DNA from 3 places in the Stenotrophomonas sp. PD6 genome. Region 1 is predicted to be linked to each of the others. Evidence: predicted binding sites of a transcription regulator. Region 1 holds the regulator's gene; each other region holds the start of a gene.
The links. The regulator FliA, encoded in region 1, starts transcription of late flagellar genes. The targets are predictions, from matches to a motif close to TAAAGTTTNNCNNNCNNNGGCCGATAA.
Positions count from the first base shown of each region.

Region 2: ACOZHM_RS20250 (chemotaxis protein) is a predicted target of FliA. The motif match lies at 4,340-4,366, and genes of this name have one in related genera.
Region 3: ACOZHM_RS05825 (GGDEF domain-containing protein) is a predicted target of FliA. The motif match lies at 3,566-3,592, and genes of this name have one in related genera.

Region 1 is NZ_JBLZQD010000015.1:13,651-24,016, reverse strand. It holds gene ACOZHM_RS16960 (STAS domain-containing protein) at 1-260, opposite strand, end outside; gene ACOZHM_RS16955 (chemotaxis protein CheW) at 495-1,778, opposite strand; gene ACOZHM_RS16950 (ParA family protein) at 1,775-2,557, opposite strand; gene motD (flagellar motor protein MotD) at 2,562-3,551, opposite strand; gene ACOZHM_RS16940 (flagellar motor protein) at 3,553-4,293, opposite strand; gene ACOZHM_RS16935 (chemotaxis protein CheA) at 4,471-6,294, opposite strand; gene ACOZHM_RS16930 (protein phosphatase CheZ) at 6,299-6,913, opposite strand; gene cheY (chemotaxis response regulator CheY) at 6,913-7,305, opposite strand; gene ACOZHM_RS16920 (RNA polymerase sigma factor FliA) at 7,322-8,068, opposite strand; gene ACOZHM_RS16915 (MinD/ParA family ATP-binding protein) at 8,065-8,952, opposite strand; gene ACOZHM_RS16910 (AAA family ATPase) at 8,939-10,366, opposite strand, start outside.
Region 2 is NZ_JBLZQD010000027.1:9,380-19,745, reverse strand. It holds gene ACOZHM_RS20275 (EAL domain-containing protein) at 1-934, shown strand, start outside; gene ACOZHM_RS20270 (ATP-binding protein) at 1,541-2,764, opposite strand; gene ACOZHM_RS20265 (flagellar protein FlgN) at 2,843-3,175, opposite strand; gene flgM (flagellar biosynthesis anti-sigma factor FlgM) at 3,178-3,480, opposite strand; gene flgA (flagellar basal body P-ring formation chaperone FlgA) at 3,590-4,255, opposite strand; gene ACOZHM_RS20250 (chemotaxis protein) at 4,374-5,324, shown strand; gene flgB (flagellar basal body rod protein FlgB) at 5,766-6,161, shown strand; gene flgC (flagellar basal body rod protein FlgC) at 6,165-6,572, shown strand; gene ACOZHM_RS20235 (flagellar hook capping FlgD N-terminal domain-containing protein) at 6,599-7,279, shown strand; gene flgE (flagellar hook protein FlgE) at 7,311-8,534, shown strand; gene ACOZHM_RS20225 (flagellar basal body rod protein FlgF) at 8,570-9,322, shown strand; gene flgG (flagellar basal-body rod protein FlgG) at 9,428-10,213, shown strand; gene flgH (flagellar basal body L-ring protein FlgH) at 10,237-10,366, shown strand, end outside.
Region 3 is NZ_JBLZQD010000003.1:2,785-13,150, forward strand. It holds gene ACOZHM_RS05810 (lytic murein transglycosylase) at 1-1,176, opposite strand, end outside; gene egtD (L-histidine N(alpha)-methyltransferase) at 1,232-2,206, opposite strand; gene egtB (ergothioneine biosynthesis protein EgtB) at 2,203-3,498, opposite strand; gene ACOZHM_RS05825 (GGDEF domain-containing protein) at 3,669-4,973, shown strand; gene ACOZHM_RS05830 (YchJ family metal-binding protein) at 4,952-5,341, opposite strand; gene ACOZHM_RS05835 (sulfite exporter TauE/SafE family protein) at 5,401-6,177, shown strand; gene ACOZHM_RS05840 (ATP-binding protein) at 6,214-9,594, opposite strand; gene ACOZHM_RS05845 (DUF4194 domain-containing protein) at 9,614-10,315, opposite strand; gene ACOZHM_RS05850 (DUF3375 domain-containing protein) at 10,302-10,366, opposite strand, start outside.

The DNA.
Region 1 (10,366 bases):
CCGAGGGCCTGGGTGACGCCGAGCAGTCGCGCGGCATCACGGAAGGTGGCAGTGCAGCCGTCGAATGCGGTCGGGTAGCCTGCCTGGCGGCGGGCATCGACGAAGGCACACAGGACCTGCATGGCCGCGGTATGGATACGGCCGACCTGGCTGGCATCCAGCGTCAGATCGCCGGCCTGGTCCACCAAGGGGGCCAGGCGTGTTTTGAGCTCGGTGCTGGTCTCGATACCGAGATCATCACCCAGGGCCACAGTGCTCATCGTTGCTCCGGACAAACGGTTCCGAGGTCTATAACGGCGAATTTTCGGGAACCTTTAGGGATTCTTGCCAAGGACAGCCACCCATGGGGTGGCTCTACCGCAACCACGGACCATCCACCACGGACGTAGAGCCACCCCATGGGTGGCTGCGCGCGGTTACTGGCATCGCGCAGCCACCCATGGGCGCGTTCAGCCACCCATGGGGTGGCTCTACGGTTCGGGTACAGGCTGCTTTCAGTTCAACAGCTGCGTGGCATCCAGCAGGATCATCGGCTGCGCGGTCACCCGCGCCACGCCGCGGAACAGGTCGTTGGATATCTGGCAGATGCGTGCGGTGTCCGGCGGCTCGATCTGGGAATCGGTGAGGTTGGCGACGTCTTCCACCGCCGAGACCCTTAGCCCCATCGTTTCGCCGTTCTCCTCCAGCACCACGATGCGGGTGTTGGCATCCTCGCGGGCTGGACCAGCGCCGAGGTGCACGCCCAGGTCCATGACCGGGACCACCTGGCCGCGCAGGTTCATGATGCCCAGCATGGCCGATGCGGTGCCGCGCAGGGGCAGTAGCGGTACCGGCAGCACCACCTCCTGCACTTTCAGCAGCTCCAGCGCGTACGCCTGGGGTCCGCAGCGCAGGCGCAGCCAGCGCGAGGTGCGCTCGCTGGCGCGGCGGTCGCCACGGGGGCTGGAGGCCGGGTTGCGTGCCTGCGCCTGCAGTTCCTGCCAGCTGGTCGGGCGACCGGCTGCGGCCTCGGCAATGGGCGCGGCAGGGCGTGCGATGGGGGCAGCAGGCGGTGTGGGCATGGTGCGGGCAATGGGGGCGGGCGTCGGTGTAGGGGGCGCGGCGCGCGCAGCGGGCACCGCGAGTGCGGAGGGCGGCGGCGCGGCGGGGGTGTCGTGCAGGGCCTCCGGCGGCAGGTCGTCCCAGCTCGGGCGCGCGGCGTCGGTGCTCACCGGGCCCAGCGCGGGGTCGTTCATCAGCTCGTCGAGCAGCGCCAGCGCCGCCGGTGCACCGGGCGCGGTCGGGCTGTCGAACGCCGGTGCAGCGGCGGCAGGTTCCGCTACCGGGCCCAGCGCGGGGTCGTTCATCAGTTCGTCCAGCAACGCCAACGCCGCCGGTGCGCCGGGTGCGGTCAGGCTGTCGAACGCCGGAGCGGCGGTGGGTGTCACCACCGGACCGAGCGCCGGGTCGTTCATCAGCTCGTCGAGCAACGCCAGCGCCGCCGGCGCGCCGGGTGCGGTGGGGCTGTCGAACGCCGGAGCGGCGGCGGATGTTTCAACCGGCCCGAGCGCCGGATCGTTCATCAGTTCGTCGAGCAGCGCCAGCGCAGCGGGTGCGCCCGGCGCCGTCGGGCAGTCGAACGCCGGTGCGTCGGCGTCGGCGGGCTGCGCGAACTCGGCGCGGATCGCTTCGGCGACGCCTTCGGATTCCTCCTGCGCGGCGACCGCTACCGGTGCGGCCGGCACGGCGTCACCGAGCAGTTCTTCCAGGTAGTCGTCCAGTACGTCGGTGCCGTTCATGCCGCGCGTTCCATCTGCAGTGCGTCATCGGCCAGGATCCATTCCAGCGCGTGCCGGTAGGCGGCCAGGCCGCGGCCCGGGTAGTCGGTCGACAGCACGGGCAGGGTGAGGCTGGCGGCATTGGAGACACGGGTGTCCACCGGAATGGCGTCTTCCCACACGCGGTGGCCGTGGCGGTCCTGCATCTGCTTGAGCGTTTCGTTGCCGGTGCGGGTGCGGCGGTCGAACAGGGTCGGCAGGATCGACATCGGCAGCGGGCGCCGACGCGAGCGCTCCACCATCTCGCCGGTGCGCACCATGCCGTCCAGGCCGTGCAGGGCCAGCGGTTCGGCCTGGGTCGGAATGATCAGGCGGTCGGCGGCGGCCAGTGCGTTGATCATCAGCAGGCCCAGGGTGGGCGCGCAGTCGAGCAGGATGTAGTCGTGCTGGCCCTGGTGCCGCGACAGCGCGTTCTGCAGGGCCAGGCCCAGCCCGGGCTGGTTGGCGCTGCGGCGCTCCAGCGTGGCCAGCGCGGCCTGCGCGCAGACGTAGTCCAACCCGGGGATGTCGCTGGGGTGAGACAGGCTGCCGAGCTCGGCCGGTGGGGTGCCGAACAGCTCCAGCACGCCCTGCGGCGTCGGCTCCAGCGGCACGCCGAAGGCGCGGGTCAACGACGAATGCGGATCAAGATCGATCAGCAGCACGCGGTGGCCGAGCGCGGCCAGGCCGCGGCCGAGCGCGAGGGTGGTTGTGGTCTTGCCCACGCCGCCTTTCTGATTGGCGATTGCCCAGATGCGCATCGGTTCACTCCTTCATTGCGGGGGGAACGGCGGCGCCAATGCGGCTGCCGGCCGGCACCGGTGGCAACTGCACCGGGGCGAGGGGGGAAACAGGGTGTGCGGTCGACGGTGCCGCCGCGCTGGATTCGGCGGTGAGCTGCGGACCCAGCGGGTCCACGCCCTGCGCGGTGTCGGCAAGGATGATCACCATCACCCGCCGGTTGCGGTTGCGGCCTTCGGCGCTGGCATTGTCTTCGCGCGGGCGGAACTGACCGTAGCCGACCATCGCCAGCCGCGCCGGCTGCACGCCCTGGTCGGCGAACAGGTGCACCACGCTGGCCGCACGGGCGGCTGAGAGTTCCCAGTTGGACGGGAACATCGTGGTGGCGATCGGCACGTTGTCGGTGTGGCCTTCCACGCGTACGCCGTTGGGCGCGTCGTGCAGCACCTGGGCCAGCGACGACAGGGTGTCGCGGGCGCGCACGTCGAGCGTGGCCGAGCCGGTGGTGAACAGGATGTCGCTGTTGATCTCCACCTCGATCCACAGCTCGGTGCGGCGCACGGTGATCATGCCGCGGTCGATCAGCGGCGCCAGCGTGGCGGTGAGGCGGTCGGCGATGGTGTTCAACTGGCGCTCGGCGCGCTGCAGCTGTTCCTGGTTGTGCACCGACACCGGCATGCGCATCTGCGAGGCCATGGCCGGCAGCAGGGTCGGGTCGTTGGACGGCGAGGGCGCCGACGGGCCGACGCGGTTGCCGGCCTTGATCACCGACGGGCTGTCCCAGCCGCCGCCCTGGACCTGCTGGTTGCCGACCTGCACCGGGTTGATGGTGCGCGGCGCGCCACCGAACGCGGTGGTCAGCGCATCGGCCATGACCCGGTACTTGCCCTCGTTGAGCGAGGAGATCGCGTACATCACCACGAAGAAGGCGAGCAGCAGCGTCATGAGGTCGGCGTAAGGAATCGCCCAGGCCTCATGGTTGGCATGCTCTTCGTGGGCTTTGCGGCGCGCCATGTCAGTGCAGGAACCCGGACAGGTTGGTTTCGATGTTGCGCGGGTTTTCACCCTGGGCGATCGAGATCAGGCCTTCGATGATCATCTCGCGGTCGCGGCTGTTGTGGTGGATCACGCTCTTGAGCTTGGCCGAGACCGGCAGGAACAGCAGGTTGGCCGAGGCGATGCCGTAGATGGTGGCGGTGAACGCGGCGGCGATGCCGTGGCCGAGTTTGCTGGGGTCGGCCAGGTTCTTCATGACCGCGATCAGGCCCAGCACCGCGCCGATGATGCCCAGGGTCGGGGCGTAGATGCCCATGCCTTCGAACACCTTGGAGGCGGCCAGGTCCTGGCCCTCCTGGCTGCTCAGCTCGATCTCCATCATGTGGCGGATAGTCTCCGGCTCGACGCCATCGACCAGCAGCTGCAGGCCCTTGCGCAGGAACGGGTCGTCCTGCGCGTCCACCTGGGCTTCCAGGCCCAGCAGGCCCTGGCGGCGGGCGATGTTGCTCCACTCCACGATCTGGCGGATCAGTTCGCTGCGGTCGGTGTTCGGCGGGCGCACGACCCAACGCACGATCTTGAAGGCGTGCTTGAACACCGCCGGCGAGGTATGCAGCAGGATCGCGGCCAGGGTGCCGACGATGACGATCACGAAGGCCGCAGGGGACCACAGCGAGGCCAGCCCGGCGCCCTTGAGAATGCTGCCGCCCACCAGGGAGGCCAGGGCGAGGAAAAGTCCAATGAGGCTGAGTCTGTCCATTTGTCCGATATCGGCTTGCGTGGGGGGGACTTGAATTGAGGGGCTATCGGTGGTTCAGCCACGCATGGCGTGGCTCTACGGTTTCAGGTCTTCGGGCGATTCAGCCACGCATGGCGTGGCTCTACCGGTGGTCCGTCGGCCCGTAGAGCCACGCCATGCGTGGCTGCGCCGGGTCAATCAATCATTCGGGGTGCGCAGGCCGTCTACGTCGAGGATCAGGGACATGCGGCCGTCGCCGATCAGGGTGGCGCCGGCGTAGCCGCGCAGGCCGCGCAGTGCCTTGGGGAGCGGCTTGATCACCACTTCCTCGCGGCCACGGACCTGGTCCACGACCAGCCCGAAGCGCGCTTCGCCCGCCTGCAGCACCACGATGGTGAGCAGCGGTGAGGCCACCGGCTCGACCGCCAGCCAATGGCGCAGGTCCACCAGCGGCAGGGTGTGCGACTTGCGGTCCAGCACGGCGCGCCCGTCGAACCAGCCCAGCGAGGTGTTCGGCGCGTGCAGCACCTCCATCACGCGCGCCAGCGGCAGCGCGTAGACGTCCTCGCCGGCCTGCACGAGCAGGGTGGGCAGGATCGCCAGCGTCAGCGGCACCCGGATCAGGAAGCGGCTGCCACGGCCCAGCTCGGACTGGATCTGGATCTGGCCGCTCAGCTCACGGATGCGCGACTGCACCACGTCCATGCCCACGCCACGGCCGGAGATGTCGGTGACTTCCTGCTTGGTGGAGAATCCCGGCAGGAATACCAGGTGCAGGCACTCTTCGCTGCTCAGGCGGGCGGCGGCCTCCGGATCGATCAGGCCCTTCTCGCGTGCCTTGGCGCGCAGGCGCTCGGGGTCGATGCCGGCGCCGTCGTCCTGCACTTCGATGCTGACGTAGTCGCCTTCCTGCTGTGCCGACAGGCGCACGTTGCCGCTGCGGGTCTTGCCCTGGGCCTCGCGCAGCTCAGGCATTTCGATGCCGTGGTCGATCGCGTTGCGCACCAGGTGCACCAGTGGATCGGCCAGCGCCTCGACCAGGTTGCGGTCCAGCTCGGTTTCGGCGCCGATCAGTTCCAGCTCCACTTCCTTCTTCAGGTTGCGCGCCACATCGCGGGCCACCTTGGGGAAGCGCGAGAACACCTTGCCCACCGGCTGCATGCGGGTGCGCATCACCGCCGATTGCAGGCGTGCGGTGGCGATGTCCAACGTGGAGACGGCGCGGTCGAGCTCTTCGTCGTGCAGGCGCGCGCGCAGCGTCTTGAGCCGGTTGCGCGACAGCACCAGTTCGCCGATCAGGTTGACGATGGCGTCCAGGCGCTTGGTGTCCACGCGCACGGTGTGTTCGGCTTCGGCGACCGGCTTGTTGGCGGCCGGCTTGGCCGGCGCCGGCGCGGCACGCGGAGCAACGGCCGGTGCCGGTGCGGCAATGCTCGTGCTGCCCGGCGCGGCACCCCCGTGCAGCTGGTCGAGCAGGGCCTCGAATTCGTCTTCGCCGATCAGGCCGTCGTCGGTCTTTTTCGTGGGCGTCACGGCGGTTGGTGCGGCGCCGCCGTGCAGCGTGTCGAGCAGGGCCTCGAACTCGTCGTCGGTGATCAGCTCACCGCTGGTGGCCGCAGCGGCGCGTGGTGCCGGCGTGGCCGGACCGTTGACGTCGAACTGCGCGATCAGCTCCGGCGGCGCGTAGCCCGGCTCGGTGCCGGCGGCGACCGAATCGAGCATCGACTGCAGGTAGTCCAGCGACTGCTGGCCGGCATCGAAGTGATGTGCCTGCAGCACGGCCTGGCCCGAGCGGGCCATGCCCAGCGTTTCCTCTGCCGCGTGGCAGAGTTCGACCATGGCCTGGATGCCGAGGAAGCCGGCACCGCCCTTGAGCGTGTGGAACCCGCGGAACACCGCGTTGAGCTGGTCGCTGTCCTGGGGCGACTGCTCCAGCGACACCAGCTGTTCGCCGAGGCGATCCAGGATCTCCTGGGCCTCGAGGATGAAGTCTGCGGCAATGTCGTCTGGAACAGCACTCATGGTTTCAAAGCCCCAAATCGGAAAGCAGGTCGTCGGCGTCGACCTGCGACACCTGATGGCGGTCCAGGCCGCTCACGGCCGGGCCAGCCAGGCCGTTGTCGCGCTTGTGGGCCGGGTCTTCCGGCGGCGGCAGGCCGAGCGCGCCGAAGCCTTCGTGCACGCGGCGCACGATGCCGACCACGCGGCGGATGATCTGCCCGGTGAGATCCTGGTAGCTCTGGGTGAGCGCGATCTCGGTCAGGTTGTGGCGGATGCGGTCCAACTGCTGGTCCTGGTCCGGGCTGAGCCCGTTGGCACGCAGCTGTTCGGTGAGCGCGCGGCACTCTTCGGCCAGGTCCAGGGTGCGGTGGGTGGCCTGTTCGGTCATCGCCACCACGTGGTCCAGACGCGCGCAGGCGTCGTCCAGCTCACCGGCCTCGCTGGGCAGGGTGGGCAGTTCGCCCAGCGCCTGGCCCAGCTCGCGCGCGAGCCGGTTCAGGCCGGCCATCATCGGCTGGGTGCGCAGCGCGGCCAGCGCGTCGATTTCCCGGCGCCAGCCGGCTTCGTCACCGCTTTCCAGCGCGGCCAGGGCATCCTGCAGGCGCTGCACCAACGCCGATTTGTCGCGAAGGGTTTCCATCAGGCACTCGCCGCCAGGCGCTCGAAGATCTTGCCGAGCTTTTCTTCCAGGGTCGCGGCGGTGAACGGCTTGATGATGTAGCCGTTCACGCCGGACTGGGCGGCTTCGATGATCTGCTCGCGCTTGGCTTCGGCGGTGACCATCAGGACCGGCAGCGTCTTGAGCTTGGCATCGGCGCGGATCGCCTTGAGCAGGTCGATGCCGGTCATCACCGGCATGTTCCAGTCGGTGACCACGAAATCGAACGGCTGGCTCTGCAGCAGGGCCAGCGCGGCATGCCCGTCCTCGGCTTCGGCGGTATTGGTGAAGCCCAGATCGCCCAGCAGGTTCTTGACGATACGACGCATGGTCGAGAAGTCGTCGACGATCAGGATACGCATGTTCTTGTTCAAAGCACTTTCCTCGGTATCAAGTGTTTTCAAGGCCGGCGTCGGCCGCCTCGAAGATCTTCAGTCGGCCACGCAGGCGCAGCACTGCCTGGCCGTGGATCTGGCAGACGCGTGACTCGCTGACGCCGAGCACCGCGCCGATCTCTTTCAGGTTCAGCTCCTGCTCGTAGTACAGCGAGAGCACCAGCTGTTCGCGCTCGGGCAGCAGGCCGATGGCGTTGCCCAGCTCACGCCCGAACTCGCCGCGCTCCAGCACCTGCTGCGGGGTCGGGCCGCCCTGGGCCACGGTGTCCAGTTCGCCCTGGTCTTCGATGCGCGATTCCAGGCTCAGCACCTGGCCGCGTGCGGCGTCTTCCATCAGGCGCAGGTAGTCGGGCAGGGGCATGTCCATCGCCGCGGCCACTTCGGTGGCGCTGGCGGCGCGGCCGGTGCTCTGCTCGAGTCGGCGGATGGTCGAGGCGGCATCGCGCGCACGCCGGTGCACCGAGCGCGGCACCCAGTCGCCGCGGCGGATCTCGTCGATCATCGAGCCGCGGATGCGGATCGACGCGTAGGTCTCGAACGAGGCGCCCTGGTCGGCGTCATAGCTGCGCGAGGCCTCGATCAGGCCCATCATGCCGGCCTGGATCAGGTCGTCGACCTCGACGCTGGCGGGCAGACGCGCGGCCAGGTGGTGGGCGATGCGCCGGACCAGGTCCGAGTGCTGGGCAATGCACTCGTTGGCGGCAGCGCGTTGGACCTCTTTGTATTGTGCGGCGCCTTTCATGCGGTCACCCCGCGTTGCTTGAGGATGCGTTCCAGGAAGAATTCGACGCCGCCGCGCGGCTCGGTCGGGGCCTGCCAGCGGGCGGTGCGGCGGGCGATCTCGGTGATCGCCTGCGCGGCCGGGCTGGACGGGTAGGCTTTCACCACCGGCTGCTGGCGCTGCACCGACAGGCGCAGCCAGTCGTCCTGCGGCACGCAGCCCAGGTAGTTCAGCGAGACGTCGGCCAGGAACTTGTCGCAGACCCGGCTGAGCTTTTCATAGAGCACGCGGCCCTCGTTGGGGTCGCGCACCATGTTGGCCACGACCTGGATGCGGTCCACGCCGCGCTCGCGCGAGAGCACCTTGATCAGCGCGTAGGCGTCGGTGATCGAGGCCGGTTCGTCGCAGACCACCACCACGGTGTCCTGGGCAGCCTGGCAGAAGGTCAGCACGCCGTCGGTGATGCCGGCGGCGGTGTCCACCACCATGAAATCCAGGTCGCGCTCCAGTTCGGAGAACACGTTGACCAGGCCCACATGCTCGGCCGGCTGCAGTTCGGCCATGTGCCGGCGACCGGACGCGGCCGGGACCACCAGCACGCCGCCCGGGCCTTCCAGGATCACTTCCTCCAGCGTGCAGCGCCCGGCGACCAGGTCGGCCAGGGTCAGCTTGGGCTGCAGGCCCAGGATCACGTCGATGTTGGCCAGGCCCAGGTCGGCGTCCAGCAGCAGCGTGCGTTTGCCCATGTCGGCAAGCGCCACGGCCAGGTTGGCCGAAACGTTGGTTTTGCCCACGCCGCCCTTGCCGCCGGTGACGGCGATGGTACGGACCGGGCCCAGCGGCGCACTGCGGGTGGCCGACAAGGGGAAGGTCTGGGTCAGCTTGGCATACTCACGCGACGGCATGGTTCAACTCCGGGTTGCAGGGCATATCGGCCGCGCGGCGCAAATCTTCAAGGCGAAGTACAAGATTGGCCGCACTGGCCCGGTGCAGGTCTTCGGGAACGTCCTGGCCATCGGTCACCCAGGTGATCGGCAGGCGGTGGTCGACCGCCACCGACAGGGCGGTGCCGAAGCGGCCGGTCTCGTCCAGCTTGCTCAGCACCACGCCCTGCGGGTTGGCGGCGCTGAAGCGGCGCACCACCTCGTCCATGTCGCCGAAACTGGTGTTGGCCGGCAGCACCAGCAGGGTGCGGATCTGCGGTGCGGCGCGCAGCCACTGCAGCTGGGCAGCGAGGGCGCGGTCGCGCGGGCCCAGGCCGGCGGTGTCGATCAGCACCAGCTTGTAGTCCTTCAGGCGCTCCAGCAGCTGGGTCAGGTCGCTGCCGCTGCTGGCTTCGTGCACGGCGATGCCGAGCTGGCGGCCGAAGCCGTACAGCTGCTCGCGGGCGCCGATGCGGCCGGTGTCGGTGGTGACCAGTGCGACGTCGCGGGCGGCATGGGCTTCGGCGAAGCGCGAGGCCAGCTTTGCAATCGTGGTGGTCTTGCCGGCGCCGGTCGGGCCGACCAGGGCGATCACGCCACCGGCCTCCAGCGGGTCGACCGGGGCGATCGGCAGCTTGCGGGACAGCAGGCCCAGCATCAGCCCGCGGCCGCGATGCGCTTCGGTGTCCAGCGGGATCTGCAGGGCCACGTCGCGGCTGATGCCGGCATCGAAGCCGTATTCGTCCATCAGGTCCAGCGCGGCGGCGCGCACGGCCGAGCCGCGCAGGCGTTCGTCGGTGAAGCGGTTCATCTCGCGCTCGATGACCTGGCGCATGCCGGCCACTTCATGGCGCAGGTGGCGCAGCTCCTCGTCATCGCGCGGCACCATGGTCAGCGGCGCGGCGACGGCGGCGGCCGGTGCCGCTACGGAAACGACCTCGGCGACAGGGGCGGGTTCGTTGGCGGCCTGCAGCGGCAGCGCCGGCGGGGCGATCGGCGCGGCGATCGGCGCGGCCGGGGCGGCGGCCTCGATGACGGCGACCGGGGCGACAGGGGCGAACACCGCCGAATCGTCGATCGCCATCGGCGCCGAGACCATCGCCGGGATCACCGGCACGGTTTCCCACAGCGGCGCGGCGGGTGCCTCGACGGGGGCGCGCTGCATCTGCTGCGACGGCATCTGCGGAATCGGCGGCAGCTGCGGCGGAACGCTGGCGCGGCTGACCGGCGCGTGCATCTCGAACAGCGGGGCCTCGTCCAGCGGCGGGTCGATGATGAAACGGGCGCGGTTGGGCGCGGCCGGTGCCTCGCTGCGAACCGGAACGGTCACGGCGGGCGTTGCATCCACCAACGCGGCGCGGGGCGCGCGCTCGGCGGCGGCGGCCTGCTCGACGTT
Region 2 (10,366 bases), on a different contig from region 1:
GACGCTGCAGCTGCTGCGCCCGAATTTCTTCGCGGAGGTGATGTCGCTGATGCAGACGGCGGGTGTGCCCGCGCAGATGCTGACGTTGGAGATCAACGAAAGCGCGCTGACCAACAACGTGAATTTCGTCCACGAAACGCTGGTGAACCTGCGCAACGAGGGCATCAGCCTGAGCCTGGACAATTTCGGCACGGGCGATTCCAGCCTGAGTGCGCTGGTCCGCTACCCGGTAGACAAACTCAAGATCGACCGCAGTTTCATCAAGAGCGCGCCGGCGGGCAACCGCGAGGCGGCGATCGCGCGTGCGATCATCGCAATGGGCCACCAGCTGGGCATGACGGTGATCGCCAACGGAGTCGAATCGCAGGCACAGCTCGGCTTCCTGCGCCGCAACGACTGCGATGTGTTCCAGGGCTATCTGTTCGGCGAGCCGATGTCGGCCGACGCGGCAGGCATGACGCTGCGCCGGCGCTACCTGCGCCCGGAGGCGTTCGCCGAAACCCGCCCGGACCGCACGCTGCTGCTGCTGGACGACGAGGAAAACGTGCTGCGCTCACTGGTGCGCCTGTTCCGCCGCGATGGTTACCGCATTCTGGCGGCGGGCAACGTCCGCGATGCGTTCGATCTGCTGGCGATCAACGACGTGCAGGTGATCCTGTCCGACCAGCGCATGAGCGACATGAGCGGCACGGAGTTCCTGGGCCGGGTCAAAATGCTCTACCCGGACACGATCCGCCTGGTGCTGTCGGGCTACACCGACCTCAACACGGTCACCGACGCGATCAACCGCGGCGCGATCTACCGTTTCCTGACCAAGCCCTGGAACGACGACGAGCTGCGCAAGCACATCCACCAGGCCTTCCGCACGCACGAAGAGCAGCGCCGCGCCAACACCGCGCAGCCTGCTTCAATTCCCGCACCCGAAGCCGAATGACGTGACGCCGGGCCGCTCGTAGAGCCGGGCTTTGCCCGGCTGCTTCATGCATTTGAGCGAACAGCGGATGGCCCTTGGCTCCTCTGATTTGGCGGGACGGTGCCGGTCTGCGGGGGACGCCGTGAACCCATCCATGGGGGCTCAGTCGCCGCATCCATGCGGCTCATGCCCCCGCAAACCGGCCCCGACCCGCCTTTGACAGTGTGTCGTTGCCAGGGGAAACGCGGTAGCGCCGGCCGTTGGCCGGCTCTTTGTTTCGGCCGATTTCATGCGTTACCGGGCGTTGATCGGTTCACGGCAGTTGTCTTGCGACGAACCCCACCTGCAGTGCGACAGTGCGCGGGGTCAACGGCGCGTGCGCTCGTCCCCGCTTTTTCCCTGGCCACCGATTACTGTCAAAGGCGGGTCGGGGTGGGTTTGCGGGGGCATGAGCCGCATGGATGCGGCGACTGAGCTTACATGGACGTACTTGCAGCGTCCCCCGCAAACCCGCACCGTCCCGCCAAATCGCGGATATCGTTGCCCACCGGCTGTTCGCCCAAAACCAACAGCAGCCGGGCAACGCCCGGCGTCACGACGCATCACGCAATCACGCCATCGCGAAAATCAGCGCGGCTGTTTGATCGGCAACACCAACCGGAACTTCGAGCCCTGGCCCGGCGTGCTGTCCAGATCGATGCGGCCGTGGTGCTTGTTGATGATGCTGTAGGAGATCGACAGGCCCAGGCCCGTGCCGCTGCCCACCGGCTTGGTGGTGAAGAACGGATCGAAAATGCGCTGGCGCAATTCCGGCGAAATGCCGCCGCCGGTGTCTTCGAACTCCACCCACACATGATCGCCATCCACCCCGGTGCGCACCGTGATCGTGCCGCGCTCGGCAATGGCGTGGCCGGCGTTGAGCAGCAGGTTCATATACACCTGGTTGAGCTCGGACGGCAGGCATTCCACCAGCGGCAGCTGGCCGAACTCGCGGTGCAGCGTCACCTTGTACTTGAGCTCGTTCCAGATGATGTTGATCGTCGATTCCAGGCCGGAATGCAGATCGACCAGCTTCCACGACTCGTCGCGGCCCGAATACGAGAAGTCTTTCAGATCACGCACGATCCGGGTGACCCGCTCGATGCCCTCGCGCGATTCGGCCATCAGCTGCGGCAGATCGCGGCTGATGAAATCGATGTCGAAGCGATTGCGGATATCGTCGATCTCCGGAATCAGCGCCTTCGGGTCCGGTGCGCGCAGCGCCCGCTCGTACGCCTCGATCACCGTGAACAGGCTGCGCAGGTATTCCTGCAGGCTGCCCAGGTTCGAGTGCACATAGCCGATCGGATTGTTGATCTCGTGCGCCACGCCGGCGGCGAGCTGGCCGATGGAGGCCATCTTCTCCGACTGCAGCAGCTTCTCCTGCGTGCCGTTGAGGCGCAGGTAGGCCTGGCGCAGCTCGGCGTGGCGCTGCTGCAGCTCGCGCTCATAGTCCTCCTGGCCCTCGATGCGGCGGAACAGCGCCAGGTAATGGCGCTGCCCGGCGTCGTCGTGCTGGTAGATGTGCGCGATCACCATGCGCTCACCCACCGGCAGGCTGCCGTTCCAGTGCCCGTGCTGGCGCGCGTGCTCGAGTGCGTCGGGCGGCAGCAACTGGCGCAGCCATTGTGCCGCGCCCACCTGCGCATCGCGGTCGGCCTGACCGAGCATCTCGCGCACGGCCGCGTTGGCCACCGCCACGCTGCCATCTTCGCGGAACAGGAGCACGCCTTCGTTGATCCGCTCGAACAGGGCAAGCAGGACCGGCTGCGGGGGCAGCGGCGCGGTGACAAGGGAAGTAGACACGGTCACGGTCACATCGGGCAGCCAAACAAGGCGCCCACTATATCCGTGTTGGAAAGATCCGGCGCCGTGTGCGCCCTGCCCGCCTCAGGCAACGGCCAGCGGGCGGCGGGTGTGCATCGTGTTGGATTGGCCCTTGGCGTCGTAGGCCGAGGACTCTTCGCTACGGCCCAACTGGCGCAGCGCCCAGTTGACCTCGCGGCGGCGGCGCGCCAGCAGCACGCCGTTGGCGCGGTTGCGCTCGGCCAGCTCTTCCAGCTTCGCGTTCTGCCCCACCGGCAGCGCGGCTTCCAGCGCACGCAGCGCTTCGAGCTTGGCACCGGTGGCGCGGATCAGGGCCTGCACGTCGTGCTCGACCAAGGCCTGGCGTTCCACGTCCAAGGCCTCGCTGAGGCGCTGCAATGGCTCGCTCATCGCCAGTTTCATCCCTGCAGCTGCTGGTCCAGCTCAAGCATGCGCGAGGCGATCGCGTCGGGATTGATCTTGTAGGTGCCGTTCTGCAGCGACTCGCGCACGGCCTGCACGCGGCTGGCGTCGATCGCCGGGGCCGTGCTCAGTTCGCGCTGCATCGCCTGCAGGCTGGTGGCCTCGCCGGTCAGCCGAAGGCTGTCGGCAGCTTCCACGGGGCGTGCCGGGGCATCGGTGCCGACGCTGGGCTTGGTCCCCGGCGCAATGCTGCGCAGATGGGCGGTTGCCTGCAGGTTGCCGTCGATTTTCTGGCTCATGGGTCTGTCCTGGAGTTGCGGTTCACAAGGGATAACGGCACGGGCACCGCCATCTTTAGGGGCTTTCGCGGTTTTTTTGCCGGTTTCCGCCCCGGATTCATATTTCTGGTCAGCGCGTCACAAAAACGTCGCCACTGGCCGCCACGGTACCCTGCACGATCTTGCGTGAAGACAGATTCTCTACCGAGACGCGTTCATTTTCACCGGCATCGGCCAGCGCCTTGCCGGCCACGCGGACCTCGACCCCACCAAAACGGGAGACCAGGGCCACGCTGTCACCCCGCCGGACCAGCCGCTGGGGTACCAGGTCGTTGGCCGACAGCAGGCTGCCGGCGCTCAGGGTGCGGCGGGCCACCCGGCCGACCGCCGCGGCCGGGTCGGCCAGGGCGGCACCGGCGATGCGGGCCACGTCGCGCTGTGCGGTAGTGATATCGGCCACCCCCAGCGTTTCTCCAGCGGCGATGCCGCGATTGAGGATCAGCACGGTCTGGTTGCGGCGCACCTTGACCGGCACGAACAGGCGCCAGCCGCCCGGGTCCGGGCAGCTGACCTCCACCGTACTTGTGCCGGTGGGCTGCGCACTCAGCGCCTGGCCGCACGCGGGCAGGCGCAGCGCCGAATCCAGCGTGGTGTCGCCCTCGCTGCCGGCCGGCAGGGTCGACAGCGCCGCGGCGCGGATGCTGTCCACCGGCTGCCAGCCGCCCGCCGCCCGGGCAGACGGCGGCGCCAGCGCGAACAAGGCAACAAGAGAGGTGGCGATCAGCAGGATACGCATGGCGGCTCCAGGGGCATGGCACATGCGCAGCGTCATGCAAGCGCCGTGCCGGAGTGCGCGGCGCGGCCGGGTGTGGCCCTGCCCTCAAGTGATCGCCCTGCGCGCCGATACCACCCCCATGTCACATGACCTGCTCAACCGCATCGACCAGCGCACACGCCTGGCTGGCCACAACCGCCTCGCCCTGCTGTTGTTCCGCCTTGGCGGACGTCAGCTTTTTGGCGTCAATGTGTTCAAGGTGCAGGAAGTCCTGCGCCGGCCGGACCTGTTCCAGGTCCCGGGCCTGCCCAGCCAGTTCGCCGGCGTTGCCGACGTGCGCGGCCGGTCGGTGCCGGTGCTGGACCTGGGGCTGGCCATCGGCCACCCGGAGCGTGAGCCGAACGCCGACACGGCGCCGGGCTACCTGGTGGTGACCGAGTTCAACCGGTCGATCCAGGGCTTCCTGGTCAGCGGCGTGGAGCGCATCGTCAACATCGCGGTGGAAGACATCCACCCGCCGCCGGAACTGGGGGCCGAATCGAGCTACCTGACCGCGGTGACCCGCTTCCAGGGCGAGCTGATCCAGGTGATCGACGTGGAAAGCGTGCTGGCCGACATCGCCCAGATCCGGGGCGAAGCCGTGCTGGACCCGGCCATGGCGCTGTCGCTGGTCAGCGATGCCCCGCAGCTGCAGGTGCTGGTGGTGGACGACTCGCGGGTGGCCCGCCAGCAGATCCGCAGCGTGCTGGACCAGCTGGGGGTGGGCGCGACCCTCCTTTCGGACGGCAAGCAGGCGCTGGACCACCTGCTGCAGATCCACGCGGCCGGCGAAAACCCGGCCGAGCGTTACGCCATGGTCATCTCGGACATCGAGATGCCGGCCATGGACGGCTACACCCTGACGACGGAAATCCGTCGTCACCCCGGCCTGGCCGGCCTGTACGTGCTGCTGCACACCTCCCTCTCGGGCGTATTCAACAACGCCATGGTCGAGCGGGTCGGCGCCAACGCCTTCGTGGCCAAGTACTCCCCGCACGAACTGGCCGATTTCGTGCTCGACCGCCTGCGGAAGGTCGCGCAGGCGGCGTGAGGCCTTAAAAGCGGCGGTGGCGTATTGCCTGCAGGGCCGGGGCGGAGGGGGTTGCGGGACACGCCGTAAACCCATCCTTGGGGGCTCGTTCACGCCATCCATGGCGCTCTACGGTCCCGCAACCCCCTCCGCCCCGGCCCTCGACACATGGCTGGCGCCTGCCCATCTTGGGCAACCATGAACAATGCAGCCGGGCAAAGCCCGGCTCTACCCCTCCCACAGCGCAAGGCTTGCCCCTGCGGCGAGGCGATGTCGGTTGGCGGGGGTCGGCAGGGCCTGACGGGACTGTCAAAAACATGGATGTTTTTGACAAGCCCCCATGGATGGGTTCACGGCGTGTCCCGGCAGGCCCTGCCGACCCCCGCCCCACGTACGCAATGAATCGCCGCTTTTTGGCATGCCGCTTGCACCACTCCCCACATCGTCCCGTGGGAGTGCGCCATGCCCAACCTGATTTCCGACTATCTGGGTATCCATGCCCAGGCCATGCCGTTGCGCGAGCAGCGGATGAAGCTGATTGCCAGCAACCTGAGCAATGCCGATACCCCCGGGTACAAGGCCCAGGACCTGGACTTCGACGCCGCCCTGCGCAATGCCCAGGGTGCCGACAGCAACGGCCTGATGCGCACCACCAATGAGCAGCACTTCGCCATCGGCGGCGGGCTCAACCCGTTCCAGATCACCAAGGAAGGCGTGCAGCCGAGCATCGACGGCAACACCGTCGATCCCGATGCCGAGCGCGCCGCCTATGGCCGCGCCGCGCTGGAATACCGCGCCTCGCTGAGCTTCGTCGAATCCAAGGTGCGCTCCATGCTCACCGCGATCACGGGGCAATAAGCCATGAGCAACCTGCCCATTTTCGATATCGCCGGCTCCGCGCTGCAGGCCCAGTCCGTGCGCATGAGCACCCTGGCCTCCAACCTGTCCAACGCCGACACCATCGCCGGCTCGGCCGACGCCGTGTACAAGCCGCTGGAGCCGATCTTCCAGTCGGTCACCAGCCGCAACGACCCGAACGTCACCACCGTCCAGGTCAAGGAAATCAGCCAGAGCAACGCCGCGCCGATCAAGCGCTACGAGCCCGGCCATCCGCTGGCCGACGGCGACGGCTACATCTACCAGCCCGACGTCGACCCGGTCGCGCAGATGGTCAACCTGATCTCGACCTCGCGCAATTACCAGGCGGGCGTGGAGATGTTGACCACCGCCAAGGAACTGGCGCTGGCCACCCTGACCATGGGTCGCTGACCCTACTTATTGCAGGACATACCGTCATGAGCACCACCAGCGGCGTCGGCAGCACCGACATCTACAGCGCCTTGGGCCTGAACGCGCCCAACAGCGATACCACCAAGAAGAAGGACACCCTGGACCAGGCCGACTTCCTGCGCCTGATGACCGAGCAGCTGCAGCACCAGGACCCGCTCAAGCCGATGGACAACACCCAGATGGTGGCGCAGATGGCGCAGCTGTCCCAGGTCCAGGGCATCAACGACCTCAACAGCACGGTCAAGGGCTTCCAGGAATCCATGGCCGGCGACCAGGTGCTGCGCGGCGCGGCGCTGGTCGGTCACGACGTGCTGGTGCCGTCCACCAAGTGGCAGCTGGAGACCGAAGGCGATACCAGCGGCATGGTCGCCGCGCCGGGCGCCGGCTACGTCACCGTGGACATCACCGACGCCAACGGCGTGAAGGTCACCCAGCTCAGCGTCGAGGCCAAGGCCGCCGGCGAAGTCACCTTCGACTGGGACGGCAAGGACGCCAACGGCAACCGCATGCCGGCCGGCAGCTACAGCATTGCCGCCACCCACACCGACAGTTCGGGGGCGCAGACCAAGATCAACACCTACGTCGAGGCCCCGGTGGAGAGCGTCACCGTCGGCTCGGACGGCCTGTACCTCAACCTCAAGGGCCTGGGCACGGCCCCGATCGACTACGTGCTGCGCGTCAGCTGAGTCACTTCGTCACGCATCCAAGGAGAATCCCATGGGCTTCAATATTTCGCTGTCCGGCATCAACGCCGCCAACGCCGACCTGAACGTCACCGCGAACAACATCGCCAACGTCAACACCACCGGCTTCAAGGAATCGCGCGCCGAGTTCGCCGACCTGTTCTCGGCCACCAGCTACGGCCTGTCCAAGAATGCCGTCGGCTCGGGCGTGCGCCTGACCAACGTGGCCCAGCAGTTCTCGCAGGGCAACAACGAGCAGACCGGGCGCAGCCTGGACATGGCCATCTCGGGCGAAGGCTTCTTCACCATGAGCATGAACGGCGCCCGCGTGTATTCGCGCGCCGGCAACTTCCAGACCGACCAGGCCGGCTACGTGGTCAACCCGCAGGGTGCGCGCCTGCAGGTGTTCGCACCGAACGCCGACGGCACCAGCTTCGACAGCGGCCGCCTCACCGACCTGCAGCTGCTCACCACTGACAGCCCGCCCAAGCAGACCGGCAAGGTCAACGTGGCGTTCACCCTGCCGGCCAACGCCAAGCAGCCGACGCTGGCCACGTTCGACCCCACCGATTCCAACAGCTACAACCAGTCCACCGGCGGCATCACCGTGTACGACTCGCTGGGCGTGAGCCACACCCAGACCTCGTACTTCGTCAAGACCGCCACCGCCAACCAGTGGGAAGTCCACAACTACGTGGACGGCCAGGCCGTCGGCACCCCGACCACGCTGACCTTCAACGATGCGGGCGCCCTCACCGCGCCGGCCAACGGCCAGATCGTGATGGACCCGTTCACCCCGACCACCGGCGCCGGCACGCTCTCGATGACCCTGGATGTCACCGGCTCGACCCAGTACGGCGAGAAGTTCGCGCTGCGCAACACCCAGCAGGACGGCTATGCGGCCGGCAAGCTCAACGAGATCACCGTGTCCGAAGAAGGCGTGGTCTACGCCCGCTACACCAATGGCGACGACAAGCCGCTGGGCCAGGTCGCCCTGACCACGTTCAACAACTCGCAGGGCCTGGAGGCGAAGGGCAACAACCTGTGGGTGGAAACCTTCAGCTCCGGCACCCCGCGTACCGGCGCGCCGGACAGCTCCAACCTGGGCAAGGTGCAGGCCGGTTCGCTGGAAGCGTCCACCGTCGACCTGACCGAGCAGCTGGTCAACATGATCACCGCGCAGCGCAACTTCCAGGCCAACTCGCAGATGGTCTCCACGATGGACCAGATCACCCAGACCATCATCAACATCCGTTGATGAGCCGCTGATCGACGCAACACGGGACTACAACGATGGACAAGGCTCTCTACGTCGCGATGACCGGTGCACGCGCCTCCCTGCAGGCGCAGGGCACGCTGTCGCACAACCTGGCCAACACCGATACCCCTGGATTCAAGGAAGCCCTCGCCAACACCGAGGCCTTCCCGATCACGGGCAAAGGCTTTGCCTCGCGCGTGGACGCCCTGCACGTGGACGCCGGCTTCAACCGGCGCCAGGGCGCGCAGCACATTACCGGCAATGCGCTGGATCTGTCGCTGGACGCGGGCAACTGGCTCGCGGTGCAGGCGCCGACCGGCGGCGGTGAGGCCTACACCCGCGGTGCGTCGCTGTCGATCACCCCGAACGGCCAGCTGGTCACCGCCGGCGGCCATCCGGTGCTGGATGAGAACGGCGCCCCCATCGCCGTTCCGCCGCACCAGGCGATGGACATCGGCAACGACGGCACCATCTCCATCATCCCGCAGGGCGAAGGCCCGCAGACGATGGCCGTGATCGGCCGCCTGCGCGTGGTCGCCGCCGAAGATGCGCGGCTGGAGCGTGGGCTGGACGGGCTGATGCGCAACACCGACCCGCAGCAGCCGTTCGTGCAGGCCCAGGGCAAGTCGCTGGACAGCGGCCAGCTGGAAGGCAGCAACGTGGATGCGGCCGGCGCGCTGGTGCAGATGATCCAGCTGCAGCGGCAGTACGAAATGCAGGTGAAGGTGATCAAGCACGGCGATGAAAACGCCCGCAGCGCCAACTCCCTGCTCCGCCTTGGCAGCTGATCCGGCGCGGCGACGTAATTCCGGCGCGGTTCTGGCACGCGTCATGCATCACCCCCTACAACGGCCACCGCGCGTGGCCACCCGCAACAACACAGGAACACGGCCATGAACCAGGCATTGTGGATCGCAAAGACCGGACTGGATGCGCAGCAGACGCGCATGTCGGTGGTGTCCAACAACCTCGCCAACACCAATACCACCGGTTTCAAGCAGGACCGTGCCAGCTTCGAGGACCTGTTGTACCAGCAGGTGCGTCAACCCGGCGGTTCCTCGTCGGCGCAGACCCAGCTGCCCACCGGCCTGCAGCTGGGCACCGGCGTGCGCGTGGTGGCCACCTCCAAGAATTTCGAACAGGGCAGCCAGCAGCAGACCGGCCGCGCGCTGGATGTGATGGTCAATGGCCGCGGCTTCTTTGAAGTGCAGATGCCGGATGGTTCGTCGGCGTATACGCGCGACGGCTCTTTCCAGCGCAACCAGCAGGGCGAACTGGTCACCAACAGCGGTTACCCGGTGCAGCCGGGCATCCAGATTCCGGAAGGCGCGCAGTCGCTGACCATCGGTACCGACGGCACCATCAGCGTGAAGATGGCCGACGACGCCGCCTCGGTCGAGATCGGTGCGCTGACCCTTACCGACTTCGTCAATCCAGCTGGCCTCCAGGCCCGCGGCGAGAACCTGTTCCTGGAAACCACCGCCTCCGGCCCCGCACAGAACGGCAACCCCGGTCTGAACGGCCTGGGCAGCGTGGTGCAGGGTGCGCTGGAAGGCAGCAACGTCAACGTGGTCGAAGAGCTGGTGTCGATGATCGAAACCCAGCGCGCCTACGAAATGAACGCCAAGGCGATCTCCACCACCGACTCCATGCTCGGCTACCTCAACAACAACGTCTGATCGGTTTGAACCGGGACCCCGCCATGTCGCCTCTGCACCCTACTCTTCGCCTGCTGTCCGGCGCTGCCGTGATCGCCCTGCTCGGCGGCTGCGTCATTGCTGGCGACGTCCGGCCGTACCCGGCCATGGCCCCGGTGGTTCCCGTGATGGCAC
Region 3 (10,366 bases), on a different contig from region 1:
GCCGGCACGGCCGTCCGGGGTGGGCCAGCCCAGCGCCTGCTGTTCGACCTGGATGGCGCGACGGGTGGCGGTGCCGACCATGCCATCGGCGACGCCGATGTCGTGGCCCCGGGCCAGCAGCAGGGTCTGCAGCTCACGCCGCTCGGTGCGGCCGATGCCGGGATCGTCGGTCGGCCAGGCCGCGACGATGCCCGGCCCGCCGCGCAGGCGGTCGGCCAGGGTGGCGATCGCCAGCGCATAACTCTCGGCGGCGTTGTAGGCGTAGATCGCGTCGTAGTTGCGGAACACCAGCCAAGCCGGGCCCTTGGCACCCGTCGGCAGCAGCAGGGCGGCATTGGCGTCGGAGGGCAGGCCGGCCGGGGCCAGCGCGCCGCCACCCACCGGAACGATGCCGAGCGCGCGCCAGTCGGCCAGCGGCTTGCGCTGGGTGCGCCCGGCCAGGCTGGCGTTGAAGCCGGCTGGCAGCTTCACCTCGATGCCCCACGGCTGGCCGGTGCGCCAGCCGGCCTGCTTCAGATAATTGGCGGTGGAGGCCAGTGCGTCGGGGATGCTGGCGACCAGATCGCGGCGCCCATCGCCGTCGCCATCCACCGCGATGCGGGCATAGGTGGACGGCATGAACTGGGTGTGGCCGAACGCCCCGGCCCAGGAGCCGGTGAGCCCGTCGGCGCTCAGGTCGCCGGCGTCGAGCAGCTTGAGCAGGGCCAGCAGCTCGCCACGGAAGAACGCCTGGCGGCGGCCGTTGCAGGACAGGGTCGAAAGCGACTGCAGCAGCGGGCGCTTGCCGAAGACCCGGCCGTAATCACTTTCCACGCCCCAGACGGCGACGATGGTGGCGGGATCGACCCCGTACTGCGCGGAAACGCGGTCCAGCAGATCGCGATGCTGGAGCAGTCGCGCGCGGCCGTCATCCACCCGCTGGGTGTCGACCAGCGCGGCCAGGTAGTCCCACAGCGGGGTGGTGAACTCCGGCTGCGCATCCAGCAGCGGCAGCACGCTCAGATCAGGCGTCAGGCCTGCGGTGAGCCGGGTGAAGCCGGCGGCGCTGACGCCCTGCTTGAGCGCGAGCGGCTGCAGTGTGGCCAGGCAGCGGTCGAAGTCGTCCTGCGGTGCGGCGACGGCCGCGCCGCTGGCCAATGTCAGCGCGCCCAGCAGCCCGACGGAAATGAACCTCATTGGCATGGATCCCTGCAGCCAAGTGGATCTGCATCATAGCGGCAAGCCGCGCGGTTCAGGCCGGTTGCAGCAGGCGCAGTCCGAATGCCGGTGACGGGGCATTCCACTGCATGCGCACGCGCAGGCCCGCCTGGGCGACGAGTGCAGCGAACGAGGCGTCGGTGTATTTGTGGCTGTATTCGACCGTCATCGCCTCGCCTTCGGCGAAATCGAATGCGCGCCCGGCGACGTGCACGCGCTGGGCGGCGCGGCTGACCAGCTCGGTTTCGATGCGCAGGCGCGGCACGCTGTAACGGGCGCGGTGCTCGAAGCCCTCGAGGTCGAAGTCGCTGCCGATTTCGCGGTTGAGCCGGCGCAGCAGATTAACGGTGAACGCCGCAGTGACCCCGGCCGCATCGTTGTAGGCGGCCTCGATCAGCGCCGGGTCCTTGTGCAGGTCGATGCCGATCAAGGCCAGGCCGTTGGGCCCCATGGTCTGGCGCATGACATCCAGCAGCGCGACCGCATCGTCGTGGGCGAAGTTGCCGAGGGTGGAGCCGGGGAAGAACATCAGCCGCCGTGCCGGCTCATGCTGGGGCTCGGGCAGCGCCACCGGCCGGGTGAAGTCGGCGCAGACCGGCAGCATCTCGATGTCAGGCAGTGCCTCTGCCAGCCGGGCGACGCTGTCGAGCAGGGCCGCGCGCGAGATTTCGATCGGGGTGTAGGCCACCGGGTCGGCCAACGCATGCAGCAGCAGCTCGGTCTTGCGGCCGCTGCCGCTGCCCAGTTCCACCACATGCAGTCGCGGGCCCACGGCGCGCGCGATGTCCGCCGAGACCGACTGCAGCAGCTGCAGCTCGGTACGCGTGGGGTAGTACTCGGGCTGCCGGGTGATCTGTTCGAACAGCTGCGAGCCGCGAGCGTCGTAGAAATACTTGGAGGGCAGCTGCCGTGGCTGCTGGGACAGGCCGTGCAGGATGTCGGCGGTGATCCGGGCGCGGTCCGGCTGCAGGTCGGTCAACGCGTCGAGGGCATCACTGACGGTACTCATGCTGCGTCCTTTGCCAGGCGGATGCCGGCGAACTGCCAACGCGCCGACGGCGCGAAGAAATTGCGGTAGCTGGGGCGGATGTGGTCGGCCGGGGTGGCGCAGCTGCCCCCACGCAATATCCACTGGCCGCACATGAACTTGCCGTTGTATTCGCCGAGGTTGCCCTCGAACGTGCGGAAGCCGGGATAGGCGCCGTAGGCGCTGCTGGTCCATTCCCAGACATCGCCGAACAGCTGCAGGTGGCGGCCGGCGGCGCCGTTCTGTTGCACGGCGGCAGGATGCAGCCGGCCGCTGTCGGCGAAGTTGCCGTCCGCGGTGTACCCGGCCGTGGCTGCCTCCCACTCGAACTCGGTCGGCAGGCGCGCACCCGCCCAGCGGGCGTACGCATCGGCCTCGAAGTAGCTGAGATGGCACACCGGTGCATCCGGATCCAGCGCACGCCAGCCGGCCAGGGTGAACTCGCGCGCCAGCGCATCGTCCCAATACAGGGGATGCTGCCACTGCTCCTGCTGGCACAGGGTCCAACCTTCGCTCATCCAGTAGCCCGGCTCGCGATAGCCGCCCGCCTCGATGAAGGAGCGGTATTCGGCGTTGCTGACCGGTCGATTCGCCAGGGCATGCGCCGGCACCAGCACGCGGTGTACCGGGGACTCGTTGTCATAGGCGAACGCCGGATGGGCCGGCCACGCGGGCGCGCCGATCTCGATGATCTGCTCGGGGCTGTGGATCCACGCCAGCGGTGACGCGATACCGGCGTTGTGAGGCAGGTCGGCGTCGTACGCCGGCTGCAGCGGGTTGGACCACAGGGCGTGCTTGATATCGGTGAGCAGCAGTTCCTGGTGCTGCTGTTCGTGGTGCAGGCCCAGCAGCAGCTGCCGCTTCGCCTGTTCGTCCAGCGCATCGGCCTGCAGCAGCGCGAGCACGCGCTGGTCGACGTGGCGGCGGAACTGCAGCACCTCCTCCAGCGACGGGCGCGACAGCAGGCCACGCTGCGGACGCGCATGGGCGGGCCCGATGCTCTGGTAGTAGCTGTTGAACAGGTAATGCCAGTCGGCATTGAACGGGGCGTAGTCGGGCTGGGTGGCCAGCACGAAGCGTTCGAAGAACCAGCTGGTGTGGGCCAGGTGCCACTTGGCCGGGCTGGCGTCCGGCATGCTCTGCACCATCGCATCTTCGGCGCTGAGCGGTGCGGCGAGCGCCACGCTGCGCGCGCGCACGCGGGCATAGCGGGTGGCCAGCGCGGTGACGGCGGTGGGGGTGGCGGCAGGAGACGGGGCTACGACGGCGTTCATCGCGATCAGGATCGACGAGCCCCAGTGAGCGCGACGTCATGGCCCGGCTCACATCCTGTTACACCGCTCAAGTTGAATAGGCACTGGCCGTTACCGGGTAAGACCTTCGCCTGCGCGGTCGGGCCTGCACGACGCAGCCATGACGCGCCGGCCCGTTTTGTGGAACCGTCTTGCGGAATCACCTGTTACGCCAGCCCGGCCACTATCTGTTCCTGCTGCCCGCACTGCTGGTGGGCCTGCTGGTGTGGTCGGCCACGCTGGATGCCGAGGTCGGCAGTCCGGTACATCGCATCCTGCCGCTGGTGCTGACCTGCCTGGGCATGGGCCTGGCGCTGAGCTACACCCGCGTGCGTGCCGTGTGCCTGCTGCTGGCGATTGCCCTGGCCTTCGCGCTGCTGCATGGGCTGGTCGGCAATTTTCAGCACACCGGTGCGGTGTCGGCGTATACGCCGCTGCTGTTCCATGCGGTGTCGCTGTGGCTGCCGGTGGCGTTCCTGGCGTATGGCGTGTGGCCCGAGCGCGGGCGGCTGCGCCAGGACCTGCTGCTGCGCATCGCGCTGGGCGCAACAGGAGTGGGCGTGTTCGCACTGCTGGCGATGCAGGCGCCGCAGGGCATGCACGACCTGCTGTCGAACCGGCACTGGCCGTGGCTTCCTACCGGCTGGAGCGCATTGGCGCAGCTGCCGAGCCTGGCCTTCGTGGGTGCGGCGGCGGTGTTGACGGTACAGGCGGTGCGCACGCCGCGCCCCCTGCATACGGCGATGCTGGTCGCGCTGCTGGTGCTGTGGCTGATGCTGCCGCGCGCCTTCCGGGTGCCTTCGCTGCTGCCCGCACTGACCAGTGCAGCGTTGCTGCTGGTGATCGCGGCGATGCTGCAGGAGTCGTTCCACATGGCCTTCCGCGATGAGCTGACCGGGCTGCCGGGGCGCCGCGCCCTGAACGAATGCCTGCAGCGGGTGGGCAGCACGTACACGATTGCGATGGTCGATGTGGATCACTTCAAGGCGTTCAACGATACCCATGGCCACGACACCGGCGACGATGTGCTGAAGCTGGTGGCGGCGCGGCTGGCCACGGTAGGCGATGGGGGCCGGGCCTTCCGCTATGGCGGCGAGGAGTTCGCGCTGGTCTTCCTGGACCGGCCGGGCGCTGCCTGCGTGGACGCGATCGAGGCGATCCGGGCGGCGGTGGAAGGTGCGCGGCTGACCGTGCGCGACCGGGCCGCGCGCGCGCGCGACGACGCGGTCGGGCGCCTGCAGCGCGGTGCGGGGGGCGGCGGCACGGTGGTGCAGGTCACAGTGAGCATCGGCATGGCCGACAGCGGCGTGGGCGATACCCCGCAGGCGGTGATCAAGGCCGCCGACCGGGCGTTGTACGCGGCCAAGGATGCCGGCCGCAACTGCGTGCGCGCGCACGGCCAGCAGCGGGTGCTGGCGGTACGCGGTGGGATGGCTCAGGACAGCGCGTCGAGGTAGAACCAGCGGCCGTCCTCGCGGACGAAGCGGCTGTGCTCCTGCATCTTGACCGCGCTGCCGCCGCCGATCCGGTAGCGCGCGGTGAAGCGCACCTGGGCGTGATCGGCGTCGCTCAAGGTGTGTTCGTGCACGGTCAGGCCCAGCCAGCGCGTGCGCTGCCCGGCCGGTTCATCCAGCGACAGCGATTCGGGACGGGTGCTGGCATGCCAGCTTGCCAGCAGGTACTCCGGCAGCTGCTTCACATAGGCGCTGTAGCGCGAGCGCATCAGCGCCTCGGCGTCGGGCGCGGCTTCACCGGCATGGAAGCGGCCGCAGCACGCGCCATAGGCCATCGGGAGGCCACAGGGACAGGGATCAACATGGGTCATGGGCGTATTGTGCCGCGAGGAGGCGTATGCTGGCGCGCTTTCCGCCGCGATGCCCTGCCGTGTTCGAGCTGGTTCCCCCTGAGCTGTTGTGGTTGGTGGCGATCGCCTTCATCGCCGGTCTGGTCGACGCTGCGGTGGGTGGCGGCGGGCTGGTGCAGTTGCCCGGGTTGTTCACAGTGCTGCCGCAGCACACGCCCGCGATGCTGTTCGGCACCAACAAGTTCAGTTCGATGTTCGGCACCGCGGCAGCGGCGTTCCGCTATGCGCGCAATGTGCGCTTCCCCTGGCGGCCGGTGCTGTTCGCGGCGGCAACCGCCTTCGTGTTCTCGTTCGCGGGCGCAACGGCAGTCAGCCTGCTGCCCAAGGACGCGGTGCGACCGCTGGTGCTGGTGCTGCTGGTGGCGATGCTGGGCTACACGCTGTGGAAGAAGGACTTCGGCGCCCTGCACCGGCCGCGCGAGATCGGCCGCAAGGAGCTCGCCACGGCGCTGGCCATCGGCGCGGTGATCGGCTTCTACGACGGCTTCTTCGGCCCGGGTACCGGCAGCTTCCTGATCTTCCTGTTCGTGCGCTTCTTCGGGTTGGACTTCCTGCGCGCCTCGGCCGCCTCGAAGGTGGTGAACCTGGCGACCAACGTCGCGGCGATCTCGTTCTTCGTGCCGACCGGCAACATCCTGTGGCTGTTCGCGATTCCGATGGCCACGGCCAACATCATCGGCTCGGTGGTCGGCACCCGGCTGGCGCTGCGCGGCGGCACGCCGTTCATCCGCAAGCTGTTCGTGGGCCTGGTGGTGGTGCTGATCGCCCGGATGGGCTGGGACACGTTCGCCGGCTAGGCGACGTGCCCCGGGCCCTCGAGCCCTCGAGCCCGATCAGTCCTCGACCTCGACCTCGACCTCTGCCACGGCGCGGGTGCGCTCGGGCAGTTTGAGCCGCTTGCCTTCTTCGTCGTACTCGATCAGCAGCACACCGGAGTCATGCCGGCCGCTGATCTCGACGAAGCAGGCGCCACCGATGAAGGGCTCCAGCGTCATCACCGACTTCAGCGGGGTGGCCACCACCATCTGGAAGCCGAAGTTCTCGAAGATGTTCATCGCCAGGGCGGTGAACTCGTTGTCGGCCTTGTCGAACGCTTCGTCCAGCACCACGGCGGCATAACTGGGCAACTGGCTGTCGGCGCCGCCCAGCTGGTAGCGCAGCGCGGCCGCCAGGCAGGTGGTGGCCAGCTTCTGCCGCTGCCCACCGGACTTGCCGGCGCCGCTGCGGTATATCTCGACCTGCTGGCGGGTGGCGGCGTCCAGCTCGACGCCGATGAACTCCACATGCAGGCGCACGTCGAGCACGTTCTCGCGCCAGCGCCGGTCCTCGCCTTCCTGCGACCCCAGCCGCTTGACCAGCTCACGCAGCACGGCGAACTGGGTCTCGGCGACATCGCGCTCTTCGGTCTGGTGATGCGACAGCACTTCGCGCAGGTGCTGGTGGAACTCGAGCACTTCCGGCAGGCGCCGGTCGCTGAGTTCGATGGTCAGCAGCGTGCCGCGGTTGAAGGGCACCTGCTCCAGCGACGCATTGACCTCGTCCAGGCGCTGGCCGATCGACTTGCGCGCCTCGGCGCTGTGCCGCTGCAGGGCCAGCAGGTTGTTCTTGCTCTGGTTCTGCAGCAGGTCGAAGAAGCGTTCCTCATGCTGCGGCAGGCCATCACGCTCCAGCCGCTGCAGGCGGGCCAGGAAGTCGTCGGCCGACGCCACCGAGGCGGTGAAGTCGCCGGACTCTTCCGGCCACGCCTGCGCGAAGCGCCGGAAGCAGGCCACCAGCTGGGTCTCGACCCGGTGCACGTCCTGCTGGGACGACGCCAGGCTCTCGTTGATGCCCTTGCTGATCTCGCGCATGTGCGATTCGAGCGTTTCCAGGCTGAGCCCGCCGAAGGCGTCCAGGCGTTTCTTGAGCCCGGCCTCCTGCGTGGCGCCCAGTGCCGGCAGCACCAGCGCACGGCTGCGCTGACGCTGGGCATCGAGCTTGTCGCGTTCGCGCGAGAGCTGGATGAGCTCCACGCGGGTGTCTTCGTAGGTGCGCCGCGCCTGGACGATGTCCGCGCGGGCCTGGTCGATCTGCTGCGCCAGGCGGGCCAGGTCGGCATTGCCCTCGCGCAGCTCGCGCAATGCGGTGACAATGTCCTGCAGGCGCTGGACCGTCGTGGCGACGTCCACCTCTTCCCACACCACGTTCACCAGCTGGTGGCAGGCCAGGCGACGCTCGTTGTCGAGGTCGCGCTGGCCACGCAGCCGCACCACGTCTTCGTCGCAGGCCGCGATGCGTTGCGCCAGTTCCTGCGCCTCGCGGCGGAACAGCGCCAGCTTTTCCTGGTTGTTGAAGCCCAGCAGCCAACGGCGACGGTCGCCGATCGCGCTGCGGTCATCCTTCTCGAAGCGGTCACCGGGATGCTTGACCTGGCCTTCGCGCGAGATGCCGCGTTCGACGTCGCGCAGCTGCTTGGCATCCACGCACTCGTAGTCGAAGCGCTTGCCCAGCTCGCGGCGCAGCCACGGCTCGAACACGCTGTTGCGCAGCTCCAGCTTGTGAAGCAGCGAACGTGCCGACGGCGAACGCGCGATCGCGTCATCGTTGCGGCGCACGCGGTAGTAGGTCAGCCGCATGCCAAGCTGGGTGCGATTCACCCAGGCGTTGACCTCGTTGTAGTGCTTATCTTCGACCAGCAGCGATTGCGCGAAGCCGAACAGCACGCGCTCGATGGCGCCCTGCCAGGCGGCCTGGTCCTCGTGGACCTGGATCAACTCGCCCACGAACGGCAGCGCCGCCTCGGGCACGCCGGTCTCTTCGGCCATCCGGCTGCGCAGCTTCTGCAGCGGCGCAGGAATGCTGGAAGGGTTGCGCTCCATCGCCTCCAGTTCCGCGCGGACATCGGCGAAACGGCGCGTATCGTCCTGCTTGCCGGCCTGGCGCTCGGCAATCGCATCGTCGAGCGCTGCCGCCGCCTGCTGGCGGTTGTCGAGTTCGCCTTGGGCGCGCCCGATCAGCGCGGCGAAGCCATGGGCATCCTCGGGAAGTTCGTTCTGCAGCTTTGCCGCCGCCTGGCGGGCCTGCTCGCGCTTGGACTGCCGGCGATCCTGCTCTGCCTGGGCACGCCCCTGTTCGCGTTCGAGTTCTTCGATGCGCTCGCCGCCCTGCTGGCGCCGCTGCAGCTCCAGCTCGGCCAGGTGCTCCTCATGGTTGCCCAGGGCCTGCCGGCGCTGGGCTTCTTCGCCCTGCAGCCCGCGGTTGCGTACGTCGATTTCCTGCAGCCGCTTCTCCAGCAACAGCTGCAGGCGCGATTCGCGGAAGCTGTCCAGGCCCAGCTTCAGGGTCTCTTCGTCGGCACGCTGAAGGTTCATCGACTTCAGCTCGGCGTGCAGCGCGCGCGCCGGCAACAGCGTCTCGACCTGCAGCCGCGCGGTGACCACGGACTTGTGCGCGCCATCCAGTTCCGCGAAATCGCTGACCAGCCGTTCGGCGGCATCGAAGGTCTTGGGCGTATCCAGCATGAAATCGCGCAGGAAGACGTTCAGGTCGCCCAGGTTCTTGGCCGACTGCGTCTTGTGAAGCAGGCGCAGCGCCATTTCATTGTCGATGCCCAGCAGGTGGCGGAAGCGCTCGGCATAGCCGGTGAAGCTGTCGAAATGGTGCACGTCGCCCAAGCGCTGCTTGAGCTTGCGCAGATCCAGATCGAAGCCGCCCAGGTCCTTGGCGATATCGAAGGGCCGCTCGGCGATCAGGTAGTGCTTGCGCACGTCGGCCGCCGCCGCGCCGTTGCCGGCGATCCAGAACAGCCGCACCAGGCTGACCACACGGCCATCGCCGGCGCGGTACTCCAGCACCACGGCGGTCCAGGTCGCGCCCTTGCGCAGGTACTGGGTGGCGATCTCGCCGGTGCCGCGGTCCTGCTGGTCGGCCCATGCGCCGCGCACGTACGACACCAGGTTGCGGTCGCGCCCGCTGCGTTCGGCTTCGCGCGCGGCCGCGTTGAAGTCGACGATGGACGGCGGCACCAGCATGGCCGACATGGCGTCGAGCAGGGTCGACTTGCCCGAGCCGGAACGGCCGACGAACAGGAAGCCGCGCTCGGCGATCGGCACTTCGGTCAGGCCGTTGAAGGTGCCCCAGTTATGGACCTGCAGGCGCCGCATGCGGAACTGCTGCTGGCGCGGATCCGGCAGCCCTTCGGTAAACAGGGCGGGAGTGTTCTTGGAGATGGCCATGCGTTGTCGGTCGTTCCGTTCAGGCGTTGGCAGCGGGGGTGTCGCGCAGCTGGCGGTACACCGACGAGAGTGCGGAGACATCTTCGGCGGAGAACAGCAGCTTCAGTGCGGGCGACACTTCGTGCCGGTCTTCCTGGCCCGCCAGGCGGGTCAGGATGTGGTTCTCTTTCATCTTCTGCACGGCAGACGCGACGCGGCGATTGAAGCCGGCGCGGTCGGTGGAGAGGTTCTTCTCATAGATGGCCAGGGCTTCGGCCATCTCGGTGTCGGCCACGACGGCGCGGTTGCCGCGCGCGTCCGCCTCGGCCAACTGCTGGCGCAGGTACAGCAGCAGCACCGAGTCGATGAAGGTCAGCGGCGAGCTGCGCAGCAGCACCGGCGCTTCGACATCTTCGGTGTCGGCCTGGCGGGTGAAGGCCACGCCGCTGTCGCGGTCCAGCACCAGTTCCAGGAACAGGTCGGCCAGCGAGGAGCGGATGGCCGCCTCGTTGCGGATCAGGGCCGGCCACAGCTTGGCGTGGCGCGTCTGGTCGATGCTGGGGCCGATCAACAGCTGGCACAGCGCGCGGCGCCCATCCAGCGGCAGGCGCCCGGTGTCGCCCAGGTAGTACACATCGTTGTTCCGCCGCGGCAGCGGCGTGACCACGACCGGCTCGTCGTCCAGCTCGTGTGCGGCGCCGTCGACCGGCGGGGCCTCGTTGGAATCTTCATGCCAGCTCATGGCGTTTCTCCTGGGTGAACCAAACCAACGGAATACGGGCCCGCCGCCACT